Regions from separate parts of the Lactobacillus sp. ESL0233 genome, predicted to be linked through region 2. Evidence: riboswitches for the same ligand, from Rfam matches in the RefSeq annotation. Region 2 holds a riboswitch; the other holds the start of a gene.

Region 1 (7,634 bases), 110 kb from region 2:
CCTTTAAAACATCACTTGGTTTATCTACATGCTTATATGATATTTCAGAAACATGAACCAAACCTTGAATTCCATCAGCTACTTCAACAAAAGCACCAAAATTAGTTAAAGACTTAACTTCACCTTCAAAAATATCACCTTCATGAAGTTCTGCTGTTGCTTGTTCGAATGGGGATGGTTCAGTTTGCTTAATTGAAAGGGAGATGCGATGTCTGTCATCATCAATACCAATTACTTTAACTTTAACCTCTTGACCAGATTTTAAAACATCACTTGGTTTATCTACATGCTTGTATGATATTTCGGAAATATGAACTAATCCGTCAACTCCACCAACATCAACAAAAGCACCAAAGTTAGTCAAACGAGATACCTTGCCTTCAACTATGTCTCCCACAACTAATTGTGATGCAACACTGTCAAAAGCTTCTTCACGCTCTTCTTCAATTAAATCTTTGTGTGAAAGAATCAGACGATTCTTACTTGGGTCAATTTCTGTAATCTTAAGTTTCATTGTTTTACCAATATATGGCTTAAGATCCGAAACGTAACGATTTGAGATAAGTGAAGCTGGTAAAAATCCTCTAGTACCAACGTCAACTAGTAAACCGCCACGAACTGAAGAAGTTACAGTACCCTCAATTGGATTGCCTGCTTCAAAATCTTTTCTTAGTTCTTCGTATGCTTCTCTTTCCTTTAAGCGAGTAACTGAGAAGAAAAATTCACCGTTTTCTTTATCGCCACCAGCTTTTCTTAAAACTAAAGCCTTAAAGTTATCACCTGGCTTAACAGCATCACGTAGATCGACGTTGCGATCTGAAGTGTATTCACGACGAGGAATTACACCTTCAACACCGGCATTTACAACACCGACATCGATTTGGCCTTCTTCAACATCCAACACTTCAACATCTACAATATCTCCGACCTCAACCCCTTGCATTTGCTTTAATGCATCTAAAAATTGATTACTATTTTCTGACATTATTTACCTCCCGATATCATAACCTAATTTTAAATGAAAGTTAGAGATTTTTCTACTGTTTTATCCCCTTTTTTCTAGTTTTTTTTGACTTTTTTTAATTTCTGCCAAAATTGCATCAACTACTTGGGCAATTGTCATATTTGTCGTATCAATTTCAATTGCACTGGCAGCTTTTCTTAAAGGAGAGATTTTGCGGTGAGAATCTTTATAATCACGAGCGGTAATATCTACTTCAATTTCTTCAATTGTTTGGGAATTTTTGATACCACGTTCTTTAAAATCTAGCATTCGCCTTTTGGCACGAGAATAAGCTGAAGCAATTAAAAATATCTTCACCTGGGCATTAGGCAAAACAGTAGTTCCAATATCACGTCCATCCATTACCACGTCCATTTTTCCAGCCATTTGTCTTTGAAGATCGACCATTTTTGCACGAATTCCAGCTAAAGCTGAAACTTGTGAAACATTAGCTGAAATTTCCGGAGTTCTAATTTCTTGTGAAACATCCTGCTTACCAACATAAACCCTTTGCTCATTGTTAACAGTTTGAAATTCTATTCCTTCTGCTTCAACTGCTTTTAAAATTTCTGCTTCATTACTATAATCTATACCATGCTTTTGGGCAATTAACGTACATGCACGATACATTGCTCCAGTATCAATATAAATAAAATTTAATTTTTGTGCGATCAGTTTTGCCACTGTACTTTTTCCAGCTGAAGCTGGACCATCAATTGCTACTTGCATTCCAATAAAAAAGGGACATTCAGTCCCTATCCTTTCTATATTTATTTCACTTTAAGTATTTGATTAACTTTAACTTGGCTATCTACATTGAGCTGATTTAGACTTGCGAGCTCTTCAATACTTAAATCAAATTTTTCGGCAATACTTGATAATGAATCTCCGCTTTTTGCTACATACTGTGTAGGCTTAGTTTGCACTTTTGGGGGGTGCCTTTTTTTCTTTTGTTCAGCTTTTGGCTGAAGTCGGTTTTGAGGTACAACCGATTTTTTTAGCTTGTCATGCTTTTTTACCGATTTCTTTAATTCAACTACTTGCTCACTTGTTTGTCCATTTGCAGCTAAGTGATGCACAAGCGGTACAAGTGCAATAATACTCAGAACCAGAATAACCATCCACACAATCCACCCTCTTGATGTTGCTTTATGGATCACTGTTCTAGATTCACTTGGACGCTCGTAATGTAAATACGGGCCTTTGGGTTCATGGCTCATCTAAAATAAAAACCTCCTTCACTTAGCTTGTTTTATTTTAGCATATTTAATTATTATTTTGGATAAAAAAATCGACCTCATACGTGGTCGATTAAGATCTAGTAAAAAATTAATTTTTTAAATTAAAATAGCGCTGTACAAATGGCTTTAAACTACCCAAAACTGTTTCAAAAAGTAAATAAACTACTATGCCGTTAATGGCACCCTTAACTAAATTAAAAGGAACAATAATTCCTGCAATATAGCTGGTCATTGATGGAATATGAAGTAATTGCCTCAAGTAAACTTTTTCTGTAAAACTTAATAAACCCGAATAACCATCAATTTTTGGTAAATTGGGAACAGTTGTTACAGCATAAACAGGGGTCAAAACTAATGCATTGAGTACAGACAAAACTAAAGTCATTGCAATAATTCCTAAAATAACTCCTAATATTGGTTGTAGATGTCTTTTTACCATATTTTTTTCATGAACATTAATTTTTTTAGTGAAAAAGTAAAAAGGCAATGCAAATGAAATTGTTGCCACAAAAGCTGCTAATTGACCTACTATACTCGGCAATGAAAAACCTTTATAAATTAAAGAAATAAACATTCTAATAAAAGCAATAAATATTCCTGGCCCAGCGCCGAATAAAAATGTCCCAATAGTAACAATTACGTCTGAAAAATCAAACTTTAAAAAACTTGCTACTGGCAAGGGAAATGCAATAAACATCAAGATAAATGCAATTGTACCAATCAACGCATAAGCAATAATATTGGCCAATTTACTTCCATTCTTTGTTTTCAATGAACTTACCTCCGAAAAAATAATTGGTCTGTTGCTTCTAGCAACAGACCAATTAAAAGTAAGTATCATCTTGGCTCTTAGTTTAGTCTGTCTTCTTTCATCTAGACTTTAACTATCGGTATCTTAAACGATTCCACCACTTACGTGGGTCGTGGACTTTCACCACCGGTCGGGATTTTCACCCTGCCATGAAGACAACAAACTCGATATTTAACTACAATATAATACTAATCTACCTGCTTTAATCTGTCAACCTCAGCATGACTTAATTCACGGTACTTACCAGAAATTAATGAATCTAAGGTTAAAAAGGAATATCTTTCGCGTGAAAGTTTTCTTACTTGATGATTAACGGCTTTAAACATCCGCTTCACTTGGTGATAATGACCTTCATGAATCGTTAATTGCACTATTTGCATATTCTTCTTTTTATCCGTCCGAATAATTTTAACTTTTGCCGGAGCACATTTTTGATGATCAATCGTTACTCCTCGCTTAAGCAGCCCTATTTCTTCAGGCAGTAGCTGACCATTAATTTTTGCTACATAGACCTTGGCTACTTCACTGCGTGGATGCATTAGTAAATTGGCTAACTGGCCATCATTTGTCATTAACAACAACCCTGATGTATCATAGTCAAGCCTACCTATGGGGTATAAACGATACGGTAAATCTTTAAAATAATCAGCTACCGTTTTTCTGCCTTTATCATCACTTACGGTTGAAACTACACCTCGCGGCTTATAAAAAAGATACGTATGCAAACTCTCACGTTCAATTGGTTCACCGTCAACCGTTATATTGCTAAAGGTATCTACCTTAGTACCAAGTTGGGTAATAATTGCGCCATCAACTGTTACCCTACCTTCTTCAATCATTTTTTCGGCTTTTCGGCGCGAGGCAATACCAGCTTCGGCAATTACTTTTTGTAAACGTTCTAAAACCATTATTATTCTCCTTTTGGCAACTTCGCTAAATTTTTATCTGCTTGTCCTTTAGTGGTAAATAAGTCAATTTCTCCATCAGCATTAATTTCGTTAACTTCAAAATCTTCAATTAACGGTAAATCGGCTAAACTTTGATATCCAAAGTATTGCAAAAAATAATCACTAGTAACATATAAATTGGGGTGTCCAGCAACATCCTTTTTACCTTGAACCTTAATTAATCCGCGCCAAATTAACGTTTGTAATGCGCTTGATGAATTAACTCCCCGAATTTGATCAACTTCAATACGCGTGATAGGCTGTTTATATGCAATAATAGCTAATATTTCAAGCGCTGATTGACTCAAAGTTTTAGTTAAATCTCTTTGAAAAAAGCTAGTAACAGTTTTACTAACTTCAGGCCTAGTAGTCAGCTTATAATTATGATTAACATGTAGTACTTGTAATCCAGAATCAACGTTTGCTTTAAGCTGGCTAGTCAATTTGGTAGCCATTTCACCTAAAGCAGATTGCTCCACATGTAATAACTCACAAAGATTTTCACTCTCAATTCCGTTATCACCAGCAAGATACAATAATGCTTCTAGCTGAGCTATTTTACTTACCATTATTATCAATTCTTTCTAATTTTAAATCACCAAAAGTACAAGCTTGTTTAACCTTAATCTCCTTCTTCTTGCAAAGTTCAAGTAATGCTAAAAATAGACCAATAAAATCAGATAGATTTTGTAATTGATCTGTGCAAGAAAAAAAACTAATAACTTTATTCTCAGCGAGTTTTTCTCGCAAAAAATCAATCATTTGCGTTATAGATTTTGCATTTACTTTGACTGAAGCAAGATTAGGATGGCGTAATTTTAAACGTTGTAAAATCACAATAAAAGTATTAGCTAAGTCAGATGAAGTTATTTGTCCTAAAGGTAGAGGTTGAATTTCTTTAGTTTGGGGCACACTCTCTTCTTTAGATGCTGTAATTGGTACTTTTTCATTACGTTCTTTAAAGTATGCCGAAATTTTTTTAAAAACAGAGTATTGAACTAATTGCTGAACTAATTCGTCTCTAGGGTCTTCTTCTGGTTCATCTTCATTGACAAAATCATTTTGTGGCAAAAGTGATTGTGATTTTATCCGCAATAATATAGAAGACATCACAAAATATTCACCAGCAATTTTCAAATTTAGTCGTTGCATTTCATGGAGATATGCCAAATATTGACTAGTAATTTGAGCAATCGGAATATCATAAATATCGATTTTTTGTGATTTAATCAAATGTAACAGTAGGTCAAGTGGACCTTCAAAATTTGGTAATTCTAAAGTTAGATTATTACTCATAATTCCTTATTTTTAAAATATTCAACTAATTTAGTAAATTCAGGCAGTGCCGTAATCCGTTTATCAGGATTATTGCATGCCAGTTCATGTATAATTTTACCTTTATACCTAAGTTGGCGATAGTTGGGAGACAATGAAAGATACCGAACGACAATAAAATCTTTATAATTTTGAATACCGATTACACCAATAAAATTTAAATTTAACTCACGATACAAATAAAGCTGAAACTCGCTACTATTTTTATTTAGTTCAATTTCTTCTTTTAAAACATTAATATTTTTAAAATCATCTAAATAAGACAAAAGTCCCATAGCAATTTTTTCATTGTCCTTCTTACATTCAATTAGCATAAATTACCTAAATTCGCGGATGCGTCTTTGAATATACTTCTAAAATGTGCTTTTGTGACAAATTAGTATAAATTTGTGTAGTACTAATGTCAGTGTGTCCTAGTATTTCTTGAACCACACGCAAATCGGCCCCATTTTCTAACAAATGAGTAGCAAAAGTATGGCGTAAAGTGTGTGGTGTTACATTTTTTTGAATTTGGGCTGTTTGACAATAATGCTTTATTATTTGCCAGACGGCCTGTCTAGTTAACGACCCACCACGGTTATTAAGAAAAATGTAATCATTATATTTGCCAACACTTAAAAGCAGTCCATCACGTACCTCTTTTTGGTATTTTTCAATCCAGGAGATAGCCACCTCACTGATTGGAATTAAGCGTTCCTTTGATCCCTTTCCAAATACCTTTAACAATCCTAAATCAGTATGTAAGTCGGTAAATTTTAAATTAATCAATTCACTAACTCTAATACCAGTAGCATATAGCGTTTCTAATAAAGCACGGTCACGTATGCCCAATTTTTTATTTATATCTGGTTGTTCTAAAAGGGTAGTTACCTCTTTAACACTTAAAGCGACTGGTAATAAGTGTTGCTTTTTAGGTGAATCAATTTCTTGCATCGGATTTAACTTTTGAATATGCTGGCGTACAAGCCATTGATAAAATTTGCGTAAACTAGATATCATACGACTAATCGAACTGGTTGCTTTATTTTCATCCCGTAATTCAGCCAAAAATGCATCAATATCAATTGCCTTAGTTGGCCAAGAAGTTATCTTCTCTTTTTTTAAAAATATTAAAAAATTAGTTAAATCCTGCCGATAAGCGATACAAGTATTATTACTTAAGCCCCGTTCAATTTGACAATGTCTCAAATAATCATCAACATTTTCCTGTAAATTATTCATTTTCAATTGCTTTAGGATCTTTAATTAACGTGATTGTTCCAGCTACCTTATCTTCTGTAATATATTTTGCTTTAAGCAAATGACCTACTGCCCGTTTAAAAGAAGACTTAGATATACCAAAATAATTCTTAATTTCTTGAGCATCTGATTTATCGTAAAAAGGCAAAGTTAAATCACTTTTTCGGCGCAAACTCATTAAAATCATCTCAGCATCTTCATCAATTTCTTCAAAGGCTCGTGGTAAACTGCTTAAATTTAAACGACCGTATTGACTCACTCCAATTACGCGACCCTTGAACTGTTCCCCTAAACGTAATGGTCTTCCCATTTGGGAAGAATGAACAAAGCCTAGATAATAATCGCTAGTAATAACAAATGCCCCTACCTCGCGGCTTGAATAAACGGTGCCAAAAATATCTTTATTTTCCATATTATTGGGAAAATGCGTCGATAGCTGATTAAAAATATCTTCATCAGCTAATTTGGCCCAAATACGATCTTTATGATCTGTTTCTAAATGAACCAAAAGTTGGTCATCTTTATGGGGCCAATGGCTTTTATCAAAGGGCAAGTCATCCACTGATACCACTACATCTTTATCAGGTAATCCTATATCAACAAAAACCCCCAAATCATATTTCACCTCAGTTACTTTACTCCAACCATATTGATCAGCTTGAACAAAGGGCAAAAACTGCGTCATTTGGCGATTATGTTGCTTATCATCATATAAAAAACCTTGAATTTGATCACCCAAATTAGGTCTTTCGTCTTGTGTAAGTTCTTTTTGCTTTAATTCATAAGTTATTCCTTCAACTTGAACGTAAAATGAGTTCTCATTTTGATCAATTATCTTACCTGTTGCGACCGTGCCCAGCATTATCTGCACTCCCCTAAAATATAATATTTCTTTTCATTAAGTATAACATTTTAGAATAGTAAAGTGATATAAGTCAATATTAATTAAGGGCGAATACTTGATTAAAATTAAAATAGCCAGCCAATCGGCTGACTATTTTAATTATTTATTACTGCTAATTAAAGGTTAGCAATTTCACCTTGATAAATGGCACCAC
Region 2 (7,634 bases):
ATGAACGCCCGCAAGCTGGGCGGCAGCGAGAATTTCATCAAATTGGTATTGAAAGTTTTGGCTCAAGTAATTTTTTAGCTGATGTTGAAACCATTGTTCTAGCTAACGATTTATTGGCTAAACTTGGTGTTAAAAATTATGAATTACACATTAATACCCTGGGTAATAGTCAAGTACGTCAAAGTTATCATGATGCACTAGTTGACTATTTTACGCCCTTAAAAGACCGGCTTTCCGATGATTCTAAACGACGTTTAGAGAAAAATCCGCTCCGAATTTTAGATTCTAAAGATGAACAAGATAAGCAATTTTTACCTAATGCACCAAAAATTATTGATTATTTAGATCAAGCTTCTAAAAATAATTTTAATCGAATTATTCAGATGCTGGACCAGTTAGATATCCATTATGTAATTGATAATGATTTGGTTAGAGGGCTGGATTATTATTCCGGGATTATCTTTGAATTTATGGTTGAAGACGCTAGTTTATGGGAATCGGCTACAACGATTCTTGGTGGTGGACGTTATGACCACCTAGTTGAAGAATTTGATGGTCCTGCAACCCCAGCAGTTGGTTTTGGTATTGGTGAAGAACGCTTAATGCTAGTTTTGCAAAAACAAAACCCAGGCTTATTTACTGATCAAGGAATTGATTTTTTTATTACTAATATTGGTGAAGAGACTGAAATTAAAGTTGTTGAAATTGCTCGTTTGTTACGTAAGCAAGGTTTTAGGGTTCAATATGACGTTGATCAAAAGAAGTTAAAAGCGCAATTTAAAAAAGCTGATCGAGTTAAGGCCAAATATGTAATTACTATCGGAGCTAAAGAAATAGCCGAGGGTAAGTTGAATATTAAACGCTTAGCTGATGGACAAAAAATTGATTTGCTGTTAAGTGATTTAGCAAATATGCATTCAGTCTTAGAACATTTAAAGGATTAAAATTATGGAAAAAAGAACAAACTATTGTGGTAATATTACTGCTAAATATATTGGTCAAAAAGTTAATCTATATGGTTGGGTCCAACGAGTTCGTAATTTAGGTAATTTAGTTTTTATTGATTTACGTGACCGTGAAGGTCTAGTTCAAGTAGTCATTAATCATGACTCAGGCCAAGAATTGATGCACCTTGCTGATCAACTTGGTAATGAATATGTTATTCAAGTTAAAGGTGAGGTAGTTAAGCGTTCGAGCATTAATCCAGAAATGAAAACAGGAGAAGTTGAAATTAATGCGCAAGAACTTATTATTTTAAATAAATCACAAAATCCACCTTTTGAAATTAAAGATAATATTGAAGTAGGCGAGCAAACTAGGCTAAAATATCGTTATCTAGATTTACGGCGCCCCAGCTTACAAAAAGCGCTTATTTTACGTTCGAAAATTTTACAGGCAACACATGAATATTTTGATGAAAATGGTTTCATTAATATTGAAACACCAATTTTAGGAAAATCATCACCAGAAGGTGCACGAGATTATTTAGTTCCTTCGCGAATTTATCCAGGTAGTTTCTATGCTTTGCCGCAGTCACCTCAATTATTTAAACAATTGTTAATGGGAGCAGGTTTTGATAAGTACTACCAGTTATCTAGATGCTTCCGCGATGAAGATTTAAGAGGCGATCGTCAACCAGAATTTACCCAAATTGATATGGAAACGTCCTTTACTGATGAAGAACAAGTGCAAGAATATACTGAAGGACTATTAAAGAAAGTTATGAAAGATGTAATGGGGATTGACTTAAAAACGCCAATTGATCGCATTACTTGGACTGAAGCAATGAACAATTATGGTACTGATAAGCCTGATCTTCGCTTTGGCATGCAAATTCATGATTTAAGTCTAATTTTTAAAAATAGTGACTTTAAAGTATTTTCTAATGCAATTAGTGCGGGCGGTTTTGTTAAAGGGATTGCGGTTAAAAACGGCGCTGAGACTTATTCGCGCAAACAAATTGAGAAAAAACAAGATTTCATTAAACGTTTCCACGCTAAGGGTTTAGCTTGGGTTAAATTTGAAAATGGGGAATTTAATGGACCAATTGCGCGCTTTTTAAGTGAGGAAAATCAAGCTGCCCTAATTAAAGAATTTTCTCTTACAGGTAGTGAGTTATTGGTCTTTATAGCTGATAAATGGAAAGTCTGCTGTGATTCATTAGATCATTTACGCCGGGAATTTGCTAAAGAGACCAATATTATTCCTAAGCATGTCTTTAATTTTGTTTGGGTAGTTGACTGGCCCCTATTTGAATATGATGAAGGCATAGGTCGTTGGATTGCGGCTCACCACCCATTCACTATGCCGGATGATGAGGGAATTAAATTACTTGATACTGATCCGCACAAGGCGCATGCTCGTAGTTATGACATTGTGATGAATGGTGATGAATTGGGTGGAGGTTCAATTCGTATCCATAAGCGTTCAATTCAAGAAAAAATGCTTAAAGCACTTGGTTTTAGCAAAAAACGGGCATATGAACAATTTGGTTACTTATTAGATGCTCTTGATATGGGCTTCCCGCCACATGCTGGGTTAGCTATTGGCTTAGATCGTTTTGCAATGCTACTAGCAGAAAAAGATAATATTCGTGATGTCTTGGCCTTCCCTAAAAATGCTAATGCTTCAGAGCCAATGATGCACGCACCTGCTCCGGTTGCTGAGCAGCAATTAGCTGACTTGGGGATCGAAGTTGAAGCACAATACGCAGACAGCGTGGCTAAGACCGAAAATACCTTAATTCAGCAGGCACAACAAAACTCAGAGCGCAAGACTGCTTGGGATGAAGGATAGGGCAATACCTGCTTTTTAACCTACTATTCAACGGTTTAACTTAAAAAAAGAACCTTTTATCAAAAAGGTTCTTTTTTTTGTTTTAAAATTATGCTGCAACTGGTCATTACTTCCAAGGATATAGAAATTTTTTCAATTGCCTCTTGACGTTAAGCGCTGATTAGATTACTCTGTAAGTGATTGAATACGGTTTCTTCGGGGCAGGGCGTAATTCCCTACCGACGGTGACAACATAATATTGAAGTCCGTGACCCGCAAAGTGCGGTGGAACTAGTGCAAGTCTGGTACCGACAGTTAAAGTCTGGATAGGAGAAGAACAAACAAACTAATTTGATAGTAGCGTTGCGTATACTTCGCTGGAATCATATTTAATTAATCTTTTTAAGCCTCGTTGATTTTACATCAACGAGTTTTTTAGTTAGGAGGTGTAAAAATTGCAAGATAGTGATTATATGAAACTGGCGGCAGAAGAAGCGCTTAAGGCACGTGGGATGACGCAAACCAATCCCTTAGTTGGTGCGGTTATTGTCAAAAAAGACCAAGTTCTTGCCACTGGCTACCATCATCAATTTGGTGGTGTGCACGCCGAAGTCGATGCTTTGAATAATTTAGCAGATCTTAGATTGGCTCAGGGGGCAACCCTTTACGTTACTTTAGAACCTTGCAGTCATTACGGCAAGCAACCACCATGTTCTTATCAAATTGCAGCAGCAGGAATAAAGCAGGTAATTATTGGGCAAGTCGATCCTCATCAAATAGTTAGCGGCAAAGGAATCAGTTATTTAGAAGCGCATGGGGTTAAAACTAAATTGCTGGGCCAAACAGAATTTTTGAACGAGGCGTATAACTTTTTCTACCAAAGACAGCGTCCGCTTGTTACTTTAAAATATGCAATGTCAGTTGACGGCAAACTTAACGAAGAGCAAGAAAAGCGCACGTTCATAACTGGCCAAGCAGCGCAATTAGATACGCAAGTGTTGCGCCTTGATCAGCAGGCTATTTTAATTGGGGCTAATACCTTGCGAATTGATAATCCTGCATTGACTGTCAGAATTAAAAAGCTACCCGTTCCACCAGTTAGAATCGTTTTAACGCATGATGCTAACTGCTTAGACTTTAATAAGAAGTTATTTAATTTGCCAGGCAGAATTTGGCTGTTGAGCAATGTAGCTTTGACAAAATCAGTAAGAGAAAATGTTACTTGTTTTGTTGACCAAGAGTGGACACCTGCCAAAATTATGCGTTTATTGGCTGAAAAAGAAATTCAGTCACTACTGATTGAAGGCGGCAGCAATCTACAAGCGCAATTTATGGCGGCCAAACTGGTAGATAAAATAGTTGCTTACGTAGCGCCAGTCATTTTAGGCGGAACGGCTATGCCAGTCGCTATGGGGCCGCGATTAGAGCGGCCACTGCATTATCAACTGGTTGATTTAAGAACATGCGGTGAAGATGTGCGAATTTGTTTAAGGAGAGAATAAGTGTTTACAGGAACGATTAAAGCAACGGGAAAAATTGTCAATCTAGAAGCTACTCAAGAACATGCAAAATTGATAATCAGCAGTCCGCAAACCGACCTGAAAAATTTGCCTTTAGGCGCAAGTATTGCGGTGAATGGAATTTGCTTAACCGTCACTAATTGCACGGCCACAGATTTTACAGTTGACGTCATGCCAGAAACGATGAAAAGAACGAATCTAGGTAAATTACAGCTCAATAACCTAGTAAATTTGGAACCCGCAATTTCATTAAATGACAAGTTAGATGGGCACATCGTTGCGGGCCATGTTGATACGACGGCTACATTAATCAAGAAAACAGAAAATGAAAATTCGCTTGAATTGCAGTTTAGGGTGCCAGCAAGATATGCGCCCTTGATTGTTGAAAAAGGTTCCATTGCAATTGATGGCATTGGTTTGACCGTCACGATGGCAAAAGATGATTTATTTGGTGTTAGCTTAATACCATACACCATTGCACATACGACCTTGGCAAATTATCAGCTTAATGATTTGGTCAATATTGAAACGGATATGATTGGCCGTTATGTCATCAAACAATTACAAATTTGGAAAAAAGAATACGTTAGGTAATTAAAATGAATGAACAATTAAATAGCAAAATGCAAGAAATCTTAAATCATTTGAAAAAAGGCGGACTTGTAATTGTGGCTGACTCACCTCAGCGTGAAGCAGAAGGCGACATGATCGGTTTAGCTGAAAAAGTAACGCCAGCAGCGGTTAATATGATGATTAGTAAAGCTCGCGGGCTTTTGTGTGTGACAATGAGCAAGGAATATGCGCAACGGCTGCAGCTTGAACCCATTAAAACTGATTCTAATGATAGTTTTGGTACGGCATTTACACTAAGCGTTGATGCCACCGAAACGACCACTGGAATTTCCGCTTTTGATCGGGCTAAAACAATTAAAAGATTAGCTGATCCTAACAGTCACTGGTCCAATTTTTATCATCCCGGCCACGTCTTTCCTTTAGTTGCAAAAGAAGGCGGTGTTTTAGAACGAACCGGTCATACCGAAGCAGCGCTTGATTTAGCCCGTCTAGCTGGCGCTGCTCCTGTAGGTTACATTTGCGAATGCATCAAAAAAGATGGCACAATGGCCCGGCGCAAAGACTTGAAGGCCTTGGCTGAAGGATTAGGAATTCCCTATTTAACGATTGAGGAATTGATTGAATACCGTAAATTTCAAACTCAGAAAAAGCTGGCAGTTGAATCTTTTGCAAGAGTGGCCTTGCCTACCAAATACGGCACTTTTCAACTTGAAGGTTTTCGGGAACACCAGCAGTTAGAAAAAGAGCCCACACTATTAATTAGCAAAGGTGAAATTAAAGCTGGGCCCCCCTTACTACTCAGGCTGCATAGTGAATGTTTAACCGGGGATGTTTTTGGCTCCAAACGCTGCGATTGTGGAGCACAATTGCAGGAAGCTTTAAAACAAATCGAAAAGAATGGCGCCGGTGCCGTTTTATATTTACGTCAAGAAGGGCGCGGAATCGGTTTAATGAATAAATTACGGGCGTACGAACTGCAGGATCAAGGAATGGATACAGTAAAGGCAAATCAGCATTTAGGCTTACCAGTTGATGCGCGCAGTTATCAGCTGGCCGCTACCATTTTAAAGCAAAAAGGTATTACAGAAGTTCACTTAATGACCAATAATCCTGATAAAGTTGCCCAATTAGAAAACTATGGCATTAAAGTCAGCAAACGAATACCGCTTGAAGTCGGAATGACAAAAGAAAATCAAAACTACTTATTGACTAAAAAACACCAAATGAATCATCTATTAAGCGAGGTAAATTAGCATGCAGGAAATCACTGGTAAAATAACTGCTGACCAAACAAAAAGAGTTGGAATTGTCGTTGCCCAATTTAACAATGTTATAACTGAGCGTCTGCTTAATGGTGCCGTTGCCCAATTAAGTAAAGGCGGAATCGCTGACGAGCAAATTATAGTTGTTCGTGTCCCGGGGGCTTTTGAAATAGCTCGGGTTGTCAATTACTTGGCTCAAAGCGGCAAAGTCGACGGCATAATTACTTTAGGAGCGATAATTAGGGGTGAAACGGCGCACTTTACGTATGTTTGCGAAGGTACAACTAGTCAATTAGCGGCAATTGCTGCAACCGGCAAAGTACCAGTCATGTTTGGCGTCTTAATGACTGAAACCGTTGAATAGGCTGCTAATCGGGCTGGCGGCAAAGCTGGCAATAAGGGAGTTGAATGTGCAATGGATTTGCTAGAAGTTCTAAGTATCGAAGATCAACTTCTGCAATTATAATTTGTTTTTGTCTAGCATAATGATTTAATTTTCCAAGATAAATATTCAAGCTATAATAGTTTATTGTTGGCTGCAGTAAGTTGATTTATGGAGGATAGTTAAATGGTTGACAAATATCACTTGGCCTTTGGCTGTTATGGAATAATTGGTAATCAGTCCGAACTTGTTGTCATTAAAAAGAATGGTGGTCCATATACTAATCGTTATGATTTACCGGGTGGTAGTTTAGAGGATGGAGAGGGGCTGGATCAAGCTATACTACGGGAAATAAGAGAAGAGACCGGCTTATTAGTTCAAGTTTATCAACAATTAGGGATTACATCATTTAAATATCCTTGGGACTATGAAAATTGGCATTTTAACCAGCACTTCTGCGTTTTTTATAATATTCAAAAAGCTGTCGGTCAATTAAAAGGTGAGGTTAGCCAATTTGATGGTCAAGACTCATTAGGAGCAGTACGCGTACCTTTGAAAAAGCTAAGTTTCACCAATGCTTCTCCTTTAGTTATGTGGGCTAAATTGTATCTCATCAATCCTGAGCAAATGAATTTAGAAGATCAAACTTTTTCTACTTGGCAAGTTTTACAACGACCAGTTTTTTAAACAAGATTTTAAACAAAAAGCAACTAGTATTTTACCTAGTTACTTTTTTCTTTGCTTAATTTAAAGTATCTAAGAATGCTAAAGCTGCATCATAGTTTGGTTCATTCGTCATTTCCACAATTAATTCTTGATAAAGTATTTTTTGGTTAGTGTCAACAATCCAAATACTTCGTGAATCAAGTCCCATTTTTTCAATAAATAGTCCCATCTTCTTACCAAAATCAAATTTTTCATCAGAGAGTAATTCCATTTTTACTACTCCTTCTGCTGCACACCAGTTACGTTGGTCACTAGGTGAGTTAGTTGAAATGGTATAAAAATTAATATTGTCGTATTTGTCAACTTCACTATTAAAGCGCTTGGTTGAAATGCTACATACACTAGTATTAATGTCGGGTACTACGCTAATTAAGGTGGGTTTGTTAATTAATTCTG

Evidence for each region. A riboswitch is a leader RNA that binds a small molecule or an ion and turns the genes downstream of it on or off. The one in region 2 is predicted to bind FMN.
Region 1: another riboswitch for FMN. It lies ahead of F5ESL0233_RS03485 (ECF transporter S component); the one in region 2 lies ahead of ribD (bifunctional diaminohydroxyphosphoribosylaminopyrimidine deaminase/5-amino-6-(5-phosphoribosylamino)uracil reductase RibD).

The regions. Positions count from the first base shown of each region.
Region 1 is NZ_REHH01000007.1:86,859-94,492, reverse strand. It holds gene rpsA (30S ribosomal protein S1) at 1-985, opposite strand, end outside; gene cmk ((d)CMP kinase) at 1,046-1,732, opposite strand; gene F5ESL0233_RS03490 (LysM peptidoglycan-binding domain-containing protein) at 1,774-2,223, opposite strand; gene F5ESL0233_RS03485 (ECF transporter S component) at 2,333-3,016, opposite strand; FMN riboswitch at 3,102-3,216, opposite strand; gene F5ESL0233_RS03480 (pseudouridine synthase) at 3,244-3,963, opposite strand; gene scpB (SMC-Scp complex subunit ScpB) at 3,966-4,571, opposite strand; gene F5ESL0233_RS03470 (ScpA family protein) at 4,561-5,298, opposite strand; gene F5ESL0233_RS03465 (reductase) at 5,295-5,651, opposite strand; gene xerD (site-specific tyrosine recombinase XerD) at 5,659-6,558, opposite strand; gene F5ESL0233_RS03455 (S1 RNA-binding domain-containing protein) at 6,551-7,438, opposite strand; gene pyk (pyruvate kinase) at 7,597-7,634, opposite strand, start outside.
Region 2 is NZ_REHH01000007.1:194,798-202,431, reverse strand. It holds gene hisS (histidine--tRNA ligase) at 1-944, shown strand, start outside; gene aspS (aspartate--tRNA ligase) at 949-2,796, shown strand; FMN riboswitch at 2,984-3,117, shown strand; gene ribD (bifunctional diaminohydroxyphosphoribosylaminopyrimidine deaminase/5-amino-6-(5-phosphoribosylamino)uracil reductase RibD) at 3,231-4,277, shown strand; gene F5ESL0233_RS03955 (riboflavin synthase) at 4,278-4,889, shown strand; gene ribA (GTP cyclohydrolase II) at 4,895-6,121, shown strand; gene ribH (6,7-dimethyl-8-ribityllumazine synthase) at 6,123-6,494, shown strand; gene F5ESL0233_RS03940 (NUDIX hydrolase) at 6,699-7,199, shown strand; gene tpx (thiol peroxidase) at 7,255-7,634, opposite strand, start outside.